DNA from 3 places in the Arthrobacter sp. YAF16 genome. Region 2 is predicted to be linked to each of the others. Evidence: predicted binding sites of a transcription regulator. Region 2 holds the regulator's gene; each other region holds the start of a gene.
What was found. The regulator HrcA, encoded in region 2, represses chaperone genes, less so after heat shock. The targets are predictions, from matches to a motif close to TTNGCACTCGNNNNNNNCGAGTGCNAA.

Region 1: a site for HrcA is predicted at 1,628-1,654, ahead of AB4Y91_RS03275 (FmdB family zinc ribbon protein). Genes of this name have one in related genera too.
Region 3: a site for HrcA is predicted at 1,520-1,546, ahead of groES (co-chaperone GroES). Genes of this name have one in related genera too.

The regions. Positions count from the first base shown of each region.
Region 1 is NZ_JBFRDC010000001.1:684,501-689,322, forward strand. Features, by position in the region: gene AB4Y91_RS03260 (AAA family ATPase) at 1-50, shown strand, start outside; gene AB4Y91_RS03265 (hypothetical protein) at 103-390, shown strand; gene AB4Y91_RS03270 (RcpC/CpaB family pilus assembly protein) at 424-990, opposite strand; gene AB4Y91_RS03275 (FmdB family zinc ribbon protein) at 1,288-1,539, opposite strand; gene AB4Y91_RS03280 (5-formyltetrahydrofolate cyclo-ligase) at 1,677-2,306, opposite strand; gene galU (UTP--glucose-1-phosphate uridylyltransferase GalU) at 2,416-3,321, shown strand; gene AB4Y91_RS03290 (GNAT family N-acetyltransferase) at 3,326-3,967, shown strand; gene AB4Y91_RS03295 (hypothetical protein) at 4,091-4,822, shown strand, end outside.
Region 2 is NZ_JBFRDC010000001.1:1,523,046-1,527,867, forward strand. Features, by position in the region: gene hemW (radical SAM family heme chaperone HemW) at 1-5, shown strand, start outside; gene AB4Y91_RS07095 (DUF4870 domain-containing protein) at 75-494, opposite strand; gene AB4Y91_RS07100 (DUF3097 domain-containing protein) at 617-1,471, opposite strand; gene hrcA (heat-inducible transcriptional repressor HrcA) at 1,704-2,717, shown strand; gene dnaJ (molecular chaperone DnaJ) at 2,799-3,926, shown strand; gene AB4Y91_RS07115 (16S rRNA (uracil(1498)-N(3))-methyltransferase) at 3,929-4,699, shown strand; gene AB4Y91_RS07120 (GerMN domain-containing protein) at 4,774-4,822, opposite strand, start outside.
Region 3 is NZ_JBFRDC010000001.1:658,667-663,488, forward strand. Features, by position in the region: gene AB4Y91_RS03180 (THUMP-like domain-containing protein) at 1-899, opposite strand, end outside; gene AB4Y91_RS03185 (hypothetical protein) at 956-1,369, shown strand; gene groES (co-chaperone GroES) at 1,704-2,000, shown strand; gene groL (chaperonin GroEL) at 2,080-3,690, shown strand; gene AB4Y91_RS03200 (acyltransferase family protein) at 3,880-4,822, shown strand, end outside.

The sequences.
Region 1 (4,822 bases), 840 kb from region 2:
TCGAAGACGGGCAAGATGCCTACGCTCCGGCCGCAGCTGACCGGGGCTGACCGGCAGGCCCGGAGGCACTGAACAGTTATTTGCAGCAAGGAGGCCGGCGGCATGAGCGCAGACGGCGAGAACGAAAACAACAACCACGGTGACGGCAGTGACAGCGGTGACGCAAAGCAGGCAGGCGACCCGAACGTGACTGCCCCGGACACCGCTCAACGGAATCAGGAAGCGCCCGCCCAGAAACCACAGGGGCAGCCGGGGGCCGGCGCCGCGGCTTCCGGCGGACTGCTGCCGAACAAGGCGGCCGAAGACGATCCGCGCCGCTGGGGCGACCAGCCCGGGAGCTACGACCACGATGCCTGGCTCAAGGAGCAGCGGCCGCCGCACTGGGGCTGACCCGCACGCCGGCGAAGCAGCCGGCGGCCTTCGCTATCCGCGCGCGGCCCTGACCAGGACGAAGAACAGCTTGCCCTGCGTGGACGCTCCGGCGAGTTGGCGGGCCTGGTCAGGGTCCGCGGCCACCACGATCAGGCCGTCCGGCGCCCCGGCGTCGAGCCATGGGCCGGCCCGGCCGCCCTGCGCTGAGGTCCACAGGACCGGAACAGCCGAAGCGAGGAGCCGGGAAGCGGCTGCCTTTTCATAACCGTCGCCGCTCGTCATCACGACATTGACCAGCTGGCCTGGGGAGACCAGCTGGATCGAGGCAGGGTCTGCCATGCGAAGCGGCACGGCCACCGAACCCGGCGGACTGCCGGCAAGCAGCCCGGGGCCGACGAACTGTGAGTCGGAGAGTAGCTGGCCCTTGCGCAGGGCCACGGCGAGCTGTTTCCCGTCCAGTCCGGCAGGGTCAAGCGGGCCGGCGGGCAGAACGCCGGGCGGGATCTGGATGGCGACGACGTCGGCCGCGTCCAGCACCCGGCCGGCCGGGAGATCCTTGGCCGCGGCCCACGCGGTGACGGTGGCTTCGGGCGCAGGCGTCAGCTGCTGCACGGCCATGCCGGCGGCGAGGCACAGCAGCAGGGCTATGACCAGCCGGCGGTGTCTGCCCAGCCAGCCGCGGAAGCGCCGCCTCGGCGGAAATTTGCGGCGGGCGCCAGGGCGGATGGCAGCGCGCGGAAGCGGTGACGGAGCCGATCTGAAACGCGGCGTCGACCCGTAAGACGGTGCTGATCGGGAAAAGAGTGTGCGGCGGCTGCGGTGGGCCATGCCGCCACGTTATGGTGGGGAAGCCAGCGGGCGTCAGGCCCGGGCGGCGCTATGTGGACAACCGCGAGGGTGCCGGCCTGCCGGGTACTAGTTGGCGGCGGCGGAAGCCGGTGCGGAGCTCGCAGCCGGGCTGGCAGCGGGGGCGACGGCGCTGCCCTTGCTGTCGCGTGAGTCGGTCCGGTAGAAGCCGGAGCCCTTGAACACGACGCCGACGCTGTTGAACTTCTTGCGCAACGTCCCGTGGCACTCCGGGCAGGTCGTCAGGGAGCTGTCCGTAAACGACTGCACGGTCTCGAAGGCGTGGCTGCAGTCCTTGCAGGCATATGCATACGTGGGCACTGGGGTTCCTCCTCTTGGACAAACGAGCAGGTCCCGTGCTGCCGGAGCGGCATTTCCGCCACCGGAATCGGTGGACGAGGAGTCCGCGTTAGCAGTCGCAGGGCCTGAGTGCCAATTCTATCACCCGCCGACTGCGGCTAGGAAAGCCCGGCAAGCCGGACCAAGCCGCCAGGAGTCAGGGCGGCGGCGACCTTCTGATCGAAGGACTCCGCCGGGATGCTGCCAGCGGGGAGTACCTCGGCGTCGTAGACGACGGCCGCCGTCGGCAGCGGGCCATCGCCAGCCCGGGAAGGGCCCGCCGGCAGGGCGGCGAGGGCCGCAAGGAACTTGTCGTAATAGCCGCCGCCCTGCCCGATCCTGTTGCCCGAACGGTCCAGGGCCGTGGCCGGGAGGAAGATTCCGGCCACGTCCCGCATCACGGACGTGCCGAGCCGTTCACCGGTCGGCTCCTGGATGGGTGCATAGCGGCTGCGGACAAACTCCGAGGCCGGAGTCCAGTACACCCAGCTCAGCGCCAGTCCAGGTTCGCAGACCGGGAGCAGCACCCGGTGGCCGGCATCATGCAGGGCGGCCAAGAGAGGCAGGGTGGGCGGCTCGGAACCGACACCAAGGTAGGCAGCGAAGGTGCTTGGTCCGCCGTCGGCCAGCCCGGAGGCCCACGCCAGCCCGTGCCGGGCGATTGCCGAACCGGCGGCATCCAGCTCCGCCGGCGACATCGCTGTCCGGCGCAGCCGGTGCCGCGAACGGATCTCTTCCTTGGTGCTCATGCGGTGGCGTCCTCTCGCCCGGGCGGCGCCTGATGATGTCGGCTGCCGCGGCTGCCGTGCCGGTGGGGACAATTACCTGATGTTTTGCCCCCTCAGTTAGATTAGTCGAGTGATTACACCCAACGCCTCCGTCCGTAAGGCCGTCATCCCCGCTGCGGGCCTCGGCACCCGTTTCCTTCCGGCCACCAAAGCGATGCCGAAGGAAATGCTGCCGGTCGTCGACAAGCCGGCCATCCAGTACGTGGTCGAGGAAGCCGTGAACGTGGGCCTCAACGACGTCCTGATGATCACCGGACGCAACAAGCGCGCCCTCGAGGACCACTTCGACCGCGTGCCCACCTTGGAAGCGACGCTGGAGGCCAAGGGCGACACCGCCAAGCTGGAGTCCATCCAGGCCGCGAGCAACCTGGGCGATATCCACTACGTCCGCCAGGGCGACCCCATGGGCCTCGGGCACGCCGTGCTGCGCGCCAAGCAGCACGTCGGTTACGAACCTTTTGCCGTGCTGCTGGGCGACGATCTCATCGATGCCCGCGACGAGCTGCTGAGCACCATGATCGAGGTCCAGGCAAAGACCGGCGGCTCGGTCGTGGCGTTGATCGAGGTCGACCCCTCGCAGATCAGCGCCTATGGCTGCGCCGACGTCGAGCCGGTTGAGGGCGAGGAGTACGTCCGGATCAAGCAGCTGGTGGAGAAGCCCGACGTCGACGAGGCCCCTTCGAACCTGGCCATCATCGGCCGCTATGTGCTGCACCCCGCGGTGTTCGAGGTCCTCGAGCGGACCGAGCCCGGCCGCGGCGGCGAAATCCAGCTCACCGACGCCCTGCAGGAACTTTCCGCCGGCGAAGGTGAAGGCTACGGCGTGTACGGCGTCATTTTCCGCGGCCGCCGCTATGACACGGGCGACAAGCTCAGCTACCTCAAGGCCTGCGTCCAGCTCGCCTGCGACAGCGATGACCTCGGCCCCGGTCTGCGCGAATGGCTGCCCGGCTTCGCCTCCAGCCTGACGAAATAGTCCCATGGGGGGCAGCTTCACCTGGCCGGTGACCCTGGAGTGCGGCGATCTTGTGCTGCGTCCGATCCGGTACCGGGACCGCAAGGAGTGGAGCGAGCTTAGGGCCCGCAACGACGCGTGGCTGGCCCCCTGGGAAGCGTCCAACCCGGTACCGGGCGGCGGCTTGCCTGACTACCGGCAGATGGTGCGGTCGCTCAAGGCCCAGGCGGCGCAGGCCACCGCGCTTCCCTTTGTCATTGCTGCCTGGACTCCCGGGTTCAAGGAACCGGTGATCGTGGGGCAGCTGACTGTCTCCTCGATTGTCTGGGGCTCGGCCATGATGGCCACCCTCGGCTACTGGGTCGACCAGGACCGCGCCGGCCAGGGCATAGCCCCCACCGCCGTCGCGATGGCGACTGACTACTGCTTCCGGACCCTGGGGCTGCACCGGATGGAAATCAACATCCGGCCGGAGAACCGTCCGAGCCTGCGGGTGGTGGAAAAACTCGGATTCCGCGACGAGGGCTACCGGCCGCGTTTCCTGCACATAAACGGCGCATGGGCGGACCACCGCACGTTCGCCCTGACCTCCGAGGAAGTCCCCGGGGGCCTGCTGGCCCGGTGGCTGGAAACCCGCCCCGCACAGGCACCGGAAACCCCCGCCTGACCAGCAGTTTCGTCATATATCCAGTGATTTGGCAGTTGCCTCGCGACACACCGCTGCCAATGCCGCCCGCTCCGCCGTCTTGCTCATACGGTTTTGATTGTGGACTTCCCTCTTAGCAGCTCAGTGATCCTTGTCATTGCTGTTGCGCTCTGGATCGTATGGGTGGCTCCCTACATGCTCCGGAACGGCCGCCCCCAGCTGCAGCCGGCGGGGGAGCTCCTGATGAATGCCGTGGATGTAGAAAAAGCAGACCCCCAAGCCGGAAACCTCATGAAGATGGCTGCCCCGCAGGAGACACCGATGACGAGTACGCAGCGCCCCGAGTCAGCCCCGGGTTCCACTAACTCCGGCGATCGGAAACCGGCGGCTCCGGCGTTCCGGATCCGCTACGGCCGGCTGGCGCTTGCCGTGCTGGGGCTGCTCTCGCTGCTCACCGGCGTCGTGTCCGCCGCCCTTCGGCTCTTCGGCGTCGGCTCGGGCTGGCTGCCCGCCGCCACCCTGCTCGGGGCCGTTGCCGCCGTCGTGTTGCTCCGCAGGCTTGCGGTGCGGGACCGCCGGCGCAAGGTTAACGCCGCGTTCCGCTCGGCCATGGGCGCCCCGGCGCGGAGAGCTTCCGAGGAGACCCCGGCGCAGTCCGACGTCATCCGGGAAGCTGCGGTGCCCGCGAAAGAGAGTCCGCTCTTCGACGCAGAAGCAGGCGCCGCGCAGCCCCAGGCCGCCCCCGCACCCCTGACAGCCGACGAACTGCGGCAGGCGGCACTGGCCGAGGCCGCCGCCTCGGGCGATACGTCCGTGCGCCGCGTCGGCGACCCGTCCTCTGCAGAAGGCTCCAGCTGGGAACCCGTGGAGGTCCCC
Region 2 (4,822 bases):
ACTAGGTAGTCAGCCCATGCGGGCCGGAAGTGTCCGATCGCGTTGGGCGCGTGGGCCGGAAATGTCCGTTCGCGCTACTTGATCCAGCGGAGGTTGTACTCGTAGCGGTGCGGCTGGCCGCGGTTGACGTGGATGCCGGCGGCCACCGAGAAGCAGGCGAGGGCAATCCAGATGGCGGTCGCCAGGACTGCGAACAGGTTGCCCACCACCGGGACGAAGACCAGCAGATTGGCTACCACCGCAGCGATGGTGGGCGGAAGCGTAAAGTTCAGCGCCTCCTTCGACTCCTGCGCCGTGAACGGGCCGCGGTCCTTGAAGATCAGGTAGATCAGCAGCGCGGGAATGCAACCCAGAATGCCGCCAAAGTGCGCCAGGGTGGCCCATTGCCGGTCCTCGCTTGCCGTCAACGGCAGAGCATTTGCGGGAACGCCATGGTACTGCGACTGGCCATGGCCGGCCTGGTGATCCGTGTGTTCGCGTGCGTCTTCTGCCACGTTTCGTCCTTTGGATTGCGGTGGAGCGTAGGTACCTGTACGAGCCGCGGCCGCAACAAAATGCAGCGGCCGCCCTACCAAGAATACTTGCTCGGACCGCGAACTAAAGCACGGGGAGGCGGCTACGGCACCGTGAGGAAGTCGATGACCTCTTCGACCCGGCCCAGCAGGGAGGGCTCCAGGTCCGCGTAGCTGCGGACCGCGCCGAGGAGTTTCTGCCAGCCCAGGCCGATGTCCTCCTTGGTGCTGTGCGGCCAGCCGAAGGCCGTCAGGATGCCGGTCTTCCAATCCACCCCGCGCGGAATCACCGGCCACCGCTCAATGCCCAGGACGGCAGGGCGGATGGCCTGCCAGACGTCGACGTACGGGTGCCCGACGATCAGCACGTTGCCGGCCGCGCCCGGGGAGGCCATCACCGCGTCGGCGATTCGCGACTCCTTCGAGTCTGGAACAAGGTGGTCCACCAGGACGCCGAGGCGACGGCCGGGGCCGGGCCGGAACTCCTTCACGGCGGCAGCTAGGTCGTCGATGCCGTGCAGCGGCTCGACCACGATGCCCTCGACGCGGAGGTCGTCACCCCAGACTTTCTCGACGAGTTCGGCGTCGTGCTTGCCTTCCACCCAGATCCGGCTGGCCTTCGCGACCTGGGCACGCTGTCCCTCCACCCGGACCGAACCGGAGGCGGTGCGCGCGCCGACTCCGGCACCCGCCGCGGGAACCCGCGGGGCGGGCGGCATCAGCCGGATGGGCTGGCCCTCGAGCAGGAAGCCGAAGCCGAGGCGGAAGGATCGGGACTTGCCGCGCCGGTCCTCGAGGGCCACGACGTGCATGCCGCCGGACTTCTCCACCCGGGTGACGGCGCCCACCCAGCCGGACTGCACGTCCTCCAGCACCATGCCGCGCTCCACCGGGATCTCGGGCAGCTGGGCCTTAGCGGGCGCGGAGAGATCCTGCGGGCCCCAATTCTGGTACGACATCTGCTACACACTGCTTTGCACTCGGGAATTACGGGGGACAGAACGGCGGCGCGGCCTGTGGTGTGCCGGGAAACACCAGTCCCGTGGCCCACGCCCGCAGCGAATCCAATGCTAACAACGGCGCGACTCATATTAGACTGGTTAGCACTTAGGCATGTCGAGTGCTAACCCCGGGTGTTCTTGCACGCGCGGCGGCACCGGCGAACCGATACGGGTCGATTGGAGGTGGAGAGTGAGCGAGCCACGCAAACTCGAAGTGCTGCGCGCCATCGTGGAGGACTACGTCCATTCCCGCGAGCCGGTAGGATCCAAGGCCCTGGTGGAACGGCACCATCTGGGCGTGTCCAGCGCCACGATCCGCAATGACATGGCCGCCCTGGAAGACGAGGGCCTGATCACGGCGCCGCATACCAGCGCCGGCCGGATTCCCACGGACAAGGGCTACCGCCTGTTCGTGGACCAGATTTCGGCCGTCAAACCCCTCTCTCCGGCGGAGCGCCGCGCCATCCAGGCGCTGCTCGAGGGGTCCGATGACCTCGACGACGTGCTGGACCGGACGGTGCGGCTGCTATCGCAGCTGACGAACCAGGTCGCCGTCGTGCAGTACCCGCTGTTGAGCCGGGCCCGCGTCCGGCACATCGAATTCGTGCTCCTGGCGCCGCGCAAGGTACTCACGGTCCTGATCGCGGATACGGGCAAGGTGGAACAGCGGGTGATCGACGTCGGCCAGGACTTCGGTGACGAGGCCCTCGCCGAACTCCGCACCCTGTTCCTGGCCAGGCTCTCCGGCACCCCGTTGAGCTTGCTGCCCCAGTCGCTGCAGGCCGTGGTGGACAGCTGTGCGCCGGTGCGCCGGGGACCCGCCCAGGCTCTGGCCCGCGGGCTTGAATCGCTTGCCGCGAGCAGCCGCGAGGAACGGATGGTCATGGCCGGGACCGCCAACCTGGCCAGGTCCAATGTGGATTTCCCGCTGAGCATCGGACCCGTGCTCGAAGCGCTCGAAGAGCAGGTGGTGATGCTGCGCCTGCTCAGCGACATGGCGGAGGACCCGCGCGGCGTCACGGTAAGCATCGGCCGGGAGAACCCCTACGACGGCCTGTCCGAAGCGTCCGTGGTGGCCACCGGCTACGGCCCGGACGCCACGGCCAAGGTCGGAGTCCTTGGCCCCACCCGGATGGACTATCCCACCACCATGGCCGCCGTCCGTGCGGTGGCCCGCTACCTTTCGCGGATCCTCGGGCCCTGACAGGGCCGGATCCGGAACCGGACTTCTTGCCAACTACAGGCAGTGCCCCACTGGCAGTACAAAAAGGAAGAGATACAGACTTTGAGCAGCCACTATGACGTTCTTGGAGTCTCCCGTGAAGCCACGGGGGAAGAGATCAAGAAGGCCTACCGCAAGCTTGCGCGGACCCTGCACCCGGATGTGAACCCCGGTGATGACGCTTCCGAGCGTTTCAAGGCGGTCACCCATGCCTACGAGGTGCTTTCCGACCCGCAAAAGCGCCGGGTCTACGACACGACGGGCAACGAGAACGGCAACGACAACGGCTTCGGCGGCGGCTACGCCGGCCAGGGCTTCGCCTTCCAGGACATCTTCGAAACCTTCTTCGGCGGCGCCGGCGGCCAGGGCGGCCCCGCATCCCGGGTGCGGCGCGGCCAGGACGCCCTGATCAGCGTCCGGATCGACCTGCGCGACGCCGTCTTCGGGGTCAACAAGAAGCTCGAAGTGGACACCGCCGTCACCTGCCCCACCTGTGAGGGTTCCTGCTGCCGCGAAGGCAGCCACCCGGAGCGCTGCGACATTTGCGGCGGCAGCGGCCAGGTCCAGCGCGCCGTGCGTTCCATCCTCGGCCAAGTCATGACCACTGCCCCCTGCGGCAGCTGCGAGGGCTTCGGCACGGTCATCAAGGATCCCTGCAACGAATGCGCCGGCCAGGGCCGCATCCGCAGTCGCCGCTCGCTTACCGTCAAGGTTCCCGCCGGCGTCGCTACCGGCACCCGCATCCAGCTCTCCGGCCAGGGTGAGGCCGGTCCTGCCGGCGGCCCGTCCGGTGACCTGTACGTCGAGATCCGGGTCAACAACGACCCCACCTACGTGCGCGAAGGCGACGACCTGCACGCTAGCCTGAACATCCCGATGACGGCGGCCGCGCTCGGCACAGAGCTGACCCTTGAGACCTTTGACGGTCAACAGGAAATCGACGTCAAGGCCGGCACCCAGTCCGGCGAGGTCATCACGCTGCGTGGCCTGGGCGTCACGCACCTGCGCGGCTACGGCCGCGGAGACCTTAAGGTCCACCTGCAGGTGGATACCCCCGCGAAGCTCGACGCCGCCCAGGAAGACCTGCTGCGCCAGCTCGCCAAACTCCGCGGCGAGCAGTTCACCGAAGGGAAGCTTGCCGCCAGCGGCGGTGTCTTCGCGAAGCTGCGGGACCGGCTCGGTAACCTGTAGCAGTGAGCAACCCGGTCTTCTTCACCCCCGCAGGCACCCTGGACCAGCTGGTCCCCCGCGCGACGTTCGTCCTCGAAGGCGCCGAGGCGCGCCACGCGGTGACGGTCAAGCGCCTGGCCGTGGGGGAGCCGGTGGACATCGCCGACGGCGCCGGCAAGCGGATCACCGGCACCGTGACGGCCGCCGCGCCGCAGGAGCTGACGGTGGAGTGCGGCGAGGTCGTGACCGAGCCAAGGCCTGACGTTCGGCTGGTGCTGGTGCAGGCCCTGGCCAAGGGCGACCGCGACGAGCTGGCGGCTGAGACCGCGACCGAATTGGGGATTGACGCCGTCGTGCCTTGGCAGGCCGAACGCTCGATCGTCCGCTGGAAACCCGAACGCGCGGCGAAGGCGCACGCCAAATGGCAGTCCGTGGTGACGGCAGCCGCGAAGCAGGCACGCCGCGCCTGGATTCCGGAGGTCCGCGCCGCGGTGGACGGCAACGGCCTGCAGGCGGCCGTAGCCGCCGCGGACCTGGCCGTGATCCTGCACGAGGACGCGGTTCGGCCCCTGCGGCAGGTGCTGGAGGCCTGGCACCAGCAGGCCGGCGACGGCGGTGTGGCCCGCGAGGTGCTCCTGATTGTGGGCCCCGAGGGCGGCATCAGCCCCCGCGAGGTCACCCGGCTGTGCGATGCGGGAGCCGTCACCGCCCTGCTGGGCCACCACGTGCTGCGTTCTTCCACCGCCGGCCCCGCCGCCACGGTGCTGGCCAGCGACGTCCTGGGACGTTGGTAGGGGCAAGCAGTAATAGGACAGGCCAGACGCCGCGCCCGTGCGGGTCCGCCGGGTGCCTGCCTTAGCGGAATGCCTTAGCGGACAGTGAACCCGCGGGTATCTACGTTCAGGTCCTGGACCTTG
Region 3 (4,822 bases), 860 kb from region 2:
TCGGCGACCAGGCCGGCGCGGATCACGGCGCCGTCGGGCTCGTAGAGGTAGCCATCCACCGGGCCCAGCGGGGCCTCCGGCCCGGCGCCGAAGTCCTCCGAGCTGGTGAGCTCCGCGGCGCCTTGCGGGCCGAGTACCAGCGCGGCACGCCGGATTCCGGGCCGGCGGACCGCGTTGAACCACAGCGCAACTTCGGTGACGTCGCCACCCACCGAGACCCACTGCGCCTCGCAGTCCTCCGGGACGGAGGCATGCGGCATGCCCGGGCCCATCTTCACGCCGACGGCACGGCCGGACGAGGCCAGGGATTCCACGAAGGACAGCGGGGGGGAGAAGTCCTCCGGATCCCAGAGTCGCTTGGTCCCGGAACTTGAGGTGGTGCGGCGGGCCGGGTCCAGCCAGACGCCGTCAATCCCGTCGAGCGGGACGGCGGCGGCATCGGCATGGACGACGGTGGCGTTCCGGAACGGGATCAGGTTCATCGTGGCGCAGGCGGCGGTGGTTTCGTCCAGTTCCACGGCGGTCACCTTGATGTCCAGCGAGGCCAGGGCCATTGCGTCGGCTCCCAGTCCGCAGCCCAGATCCGCCACATGGGCAATCCCGGCCTCGGCGAAGCGCTGCGCGTGCCGCGCCGCTACGGTCAGCCGGGTGGCCTGTTCCAGGCCGGCCCGGGTGAAAATCATCTGCCGGGCGAATTCACCGAACTTCGCTTCCGCCTTTGTCCGCAGGCGGGACTGGGTGAGTGCCGCGGAGACCAGCTCGGGGGAATGGCCGGCCTTCCGGAGCGAGGCGTTGAGGCGGAAGGCCTCCTCCTCGCGGTACGGTCCCAGCGAGGCCAGCAGCTCCCAGCCCTCCGGATTGAGGAGCGGGGCGATCTGGTCCTGCGTAGTCTCAGCCATGCCATCAAGCGTAGTTCAGGCGGGGAACGCCCGGCGCGCCCGATAGGCTGGACGGCATGGATGGCAGGGACACAGACGACTTCGGCACGGCAGGCACCCGGGAGAACACCGTCGGGGAGGCCCGGGACAGCCGGGGACTGGCCCGCTTCGCCCGGCCGGCGCTGATCGCCGGCATCGTGATCGCCGTCGTATGCGTGGCGTTGCTCGTCATTATCTTCTTACTGGACTCCTTCAATGCGACCGTCTACTCGGTCGGCGGCAAGGACGTGAAGGATGCGACCGATGAGGCGCGCGCGATCCGTGACACCTATGCCGCAGCCCGGGTGGGCGGCATCATCGCCCTCGTCCTCGGCGTGGTCGCTGCCCTCGCCGGCGGCTTCGTGCTGTACCGCGAACGCAACGCCTCCGCCCGGATCGAGGAAGACGACGACGGCCAGGACTGGGACTATGAGGACCTGGCGGGGGAGTAGGCCGCCCCGGCCTGGGCGCGGACCGAGGGACATGCCCATCCTTCGGCACCAGCACCGGACATATTGCCGATATGTCCAGTGCCGGCCGGTTGCGATGGGCATGTCCGTCACTCCGGACGGTCCCGCCGGACGTTCACCAGTGACGAACTTCTGGCACTCACCTTGACCGAGTGCTAACTACTTACATAGAGTCGTCATTAGCACTCTCCCTAGGCGGGTGCTAACACGTGAAGCATGTTCCGCCGGGCTACTGCCGGCACCGCGACGACGGTTTGTACGCCACGGATCATCGCTTCATAGTCCACAAATTTGCTGACGAAAAGGAGAGGTCCGAGTGTCGGTCTCTATTAAGCCTCTTGAGGATCGTATTGTTGTCCGCCCGCTCGAAGCCGAGCAGACCACGGCTTCCGGCCTGGTTATCCCGGACTCCGCACAGGAGAAGCCGCAGGAAGGCGAAGTTGTTGCAGTAGGCCCCGGCCGCTTTGATGACAATGGCAACCGCGTTCCCGTTGACGTTGCCGTTGGCGACGTTGTCATCTACTCCAAGTACGGCGGAACCGAAGTTAAGACCGGCGGCACCGAGTACCTCGTGCTCTCCGCCCGCGACGTTCTGGCGATCGTCGTAAAGTAACTCTCTTGGACCCCCGCGCCGCCGATCCTTCGCTTTGAACGAACGGCTGCGCGGGGTTCTGTCTTGAAAGGACAAAACCATGGCAAAGCAGCTTGCGTTTAACGACGCTGCCCGCCGGTCGCTCGAAGCCGGCATCGATAAGCTCGCCAACACGGTCAAGGTGACGCTCGGCCCGCGCGGCCGCAACGTCGTGCTGGACAAGAAGTGGGGCGCCCCCACGATCACCAACGACGGTGTGACCATCGCCCGCGAAGTAGAGCTGGACGACCCCTATGAAAACCTTGGCGCACAGCTCGCCAAGGAGGTCGCCACCAAGACCAACGACGTCGCCGGCGACGGTACCACCACCGCCACCGTCCTCGCCCAGGCCCTGGTCAAGGAAGGCCTGCGCAACGTTGCCGCCGGCGCCGCCCCGGGCCAGATCAAGCGCGGCATCGAGGTCTCCGTCGAGGCCGTGGCCGCCCGCCTGCTCGAAAACGCCCGCCCGGTCGAGGGCACCCAGGTGGCCAACGTGGCCGCGATCTCCGCACAGAGCGACGAGGTCGGCGAGCTCCTGGCCGAGGCCTTCGGCAAAGTCGGCAAGGATGGTGTGATCACCATCGAGGAGTCCTCCACCACGCAGACCGAACTGGTCCTCACCGAGGGCATGCAGTTCGACAAGGGCTACCTGTCCCCCTACTTCGTCACCGACGCGGAACGCCAGGAAGCAGTCCTCGAAGACGCCCTTATCCTGATCAACCAGGGCAAGATCTCCTCGGTCCAGGAATTCCTGCCGCTGCTGGAAAAGGCGCTGCAGAGCTCCAAGCCGCTCTTCATCATCGCCGAAGACGTCGACGGCGAGGCACTCTCCACGCTGATCGTCAACCGTATCCGCGGCACCCTGAACGTCGTGGCCGTCAAGGCTCCCGGTTTCGGAGACCGCCGCAAGGCCATGCTGCAGGACATCGCGACCCTCACCGGCGCGCAGGTTGTCTCCCCGGAACTGGGCCTCAGCCTGGACACCGTGGGCCTTGAGGTCCTGGGTACCGCCCGCCGCATCACCGTCACGAAGGACAACACCACCATCGTTGACGGCGCCGGTTCGGCCGAGGACGTCGCGGCCCGGGTTGCCCAGCTGCGCGCCGAGCTGACCCGCACCGATTCGGACTGGGACAAGGAAAAGCTGCAGGAACGCCTGGCCAAGCTGGCCGGCGGCATCGGCGTGATCAAGGTTGGCGCTGCCACCGAGGTCGAGCTGAAGGAAAAGAAGCACCGCATCGAGGACGCCGTGTCCTCCACCCGCGCTGCCCTCGAAGAAGGCATCGTGGCCGGCGGCGGCTCCGCCCTCATCCACGCCCTCAAGGCGCTTGATGAGGATCCGGCTGTCCAGGCGCTCGACGGCGACGCGGCAGCTGCCGTGGGCATCGTCCGCCGGGCCTTGACCCAGCCGCTGCGCTGGATCGCCCAGAACGCCGGCTTTGACGGCTACGTCGTCGTCGCCAAGGTGGCCGAATCCGCTGTCAATCAGGGCTTCAACGCCAAGACCGGCGAATACGAGGACCTGATCGCGGCCGGTGTCATCGACCCCGTCAAGGTCACCCGCGCGGCCCTCCGCAACGCGGCCTCCATCGCGGCGCTGGTTCTCACCACCGAAACCCTCGTGGTGGAAAAGCCGGCCGACGAGGACGAGCACGCCGGACACCAGCACTAAGGTTCCCGCGCACTAGTTTCCGTGCAAAGAAGGGACCGGACCAGCGTCAGCTGGTCCGGTCCTTTTTGTTCCCCGGAGCCATGCCGTCGGGGTCCGGGCATCGTGGCCGGCGTCATCCGAAAGGGACCGACGCCGAACCGGGTTGTATAGTTGCTCTGGCTGTCTTGCGTTGTTTCTACGGGGGTTTGTATGTCTGGAGCGGTAACGCTCGTCTCGCCGCGCGAAACGAGCGCCGAGCCACGTCCTGCCCGGGGGACGAAATTCAGGCCGGAAATCCAAGGACTGCGTTCGCTCGCGGTGCTCATGGTGGTCACCTACCACATCTGGTTTGGCCGGGTGTCCGGCGGCGTCGACATCTTCCTGCTGATCTCGGCGTTCCTGATGACGCTGCAGTTCGTGGGCCGCTTCGAGCGGGGTTCGCAGATGGCGCTGATCAAGCATTGGCTGCACCTGTTCCGGCGGCTCCTGCCGGCGGCCGCCGTCGTCATTGTCGCCACGCTGGCGGCCAGCTACTTCCTTTTGCCCCGCACCCGCTTCCCGGATGTGGTCGCGCAGAGCTGGGCATCGCTGTTCTACGTGGAAAACCGCGTCCTGCAGGCCGAAGCCGTCGACTACTACGCGGGGGACCACGCGCTGGCCAGCCCGCTCCAGCACTTCTGGTCGCTGTCCATCCAGGGCCAGGTGTTTATCCTGTGGCCGCTAATCTTTGCCGGCGCAGCGTTCCTCGCACGACGGTACAACCTGCGCTACCGGGCGCTGCTCAGCTACATCTTCGCCGCGATCTTCCTGGCTTCGCTGACCTTCTCGATCTACTACACGGCCACCAACCAGTCCCAGGCCTACTTCGACACCGGCGCACGCCTCTGGGAGTTCGCCCTGGGCACGCTTCTGGCCTTGTTCCTGCCGGGCTTGTCGTTCCTTTCGCAGTCGGTGCGCGTGGTCCTCGGCTGGGTCGGTGTCTTGGCCATGGTCAGCTGCGGCTTCATCCTGGATGTGGAAGGGGCTTTCCCTGGGTTCGTGGCGCTGTGGCCCACCCTGGCCGCCAGCTGCGTCATCCTGGCCGGGCAGACCAACAGCCGCTGGGGAGTGGACCGCATCCTCAGCGCTGGCCCCCTCGTAAGGCTCGGAGATA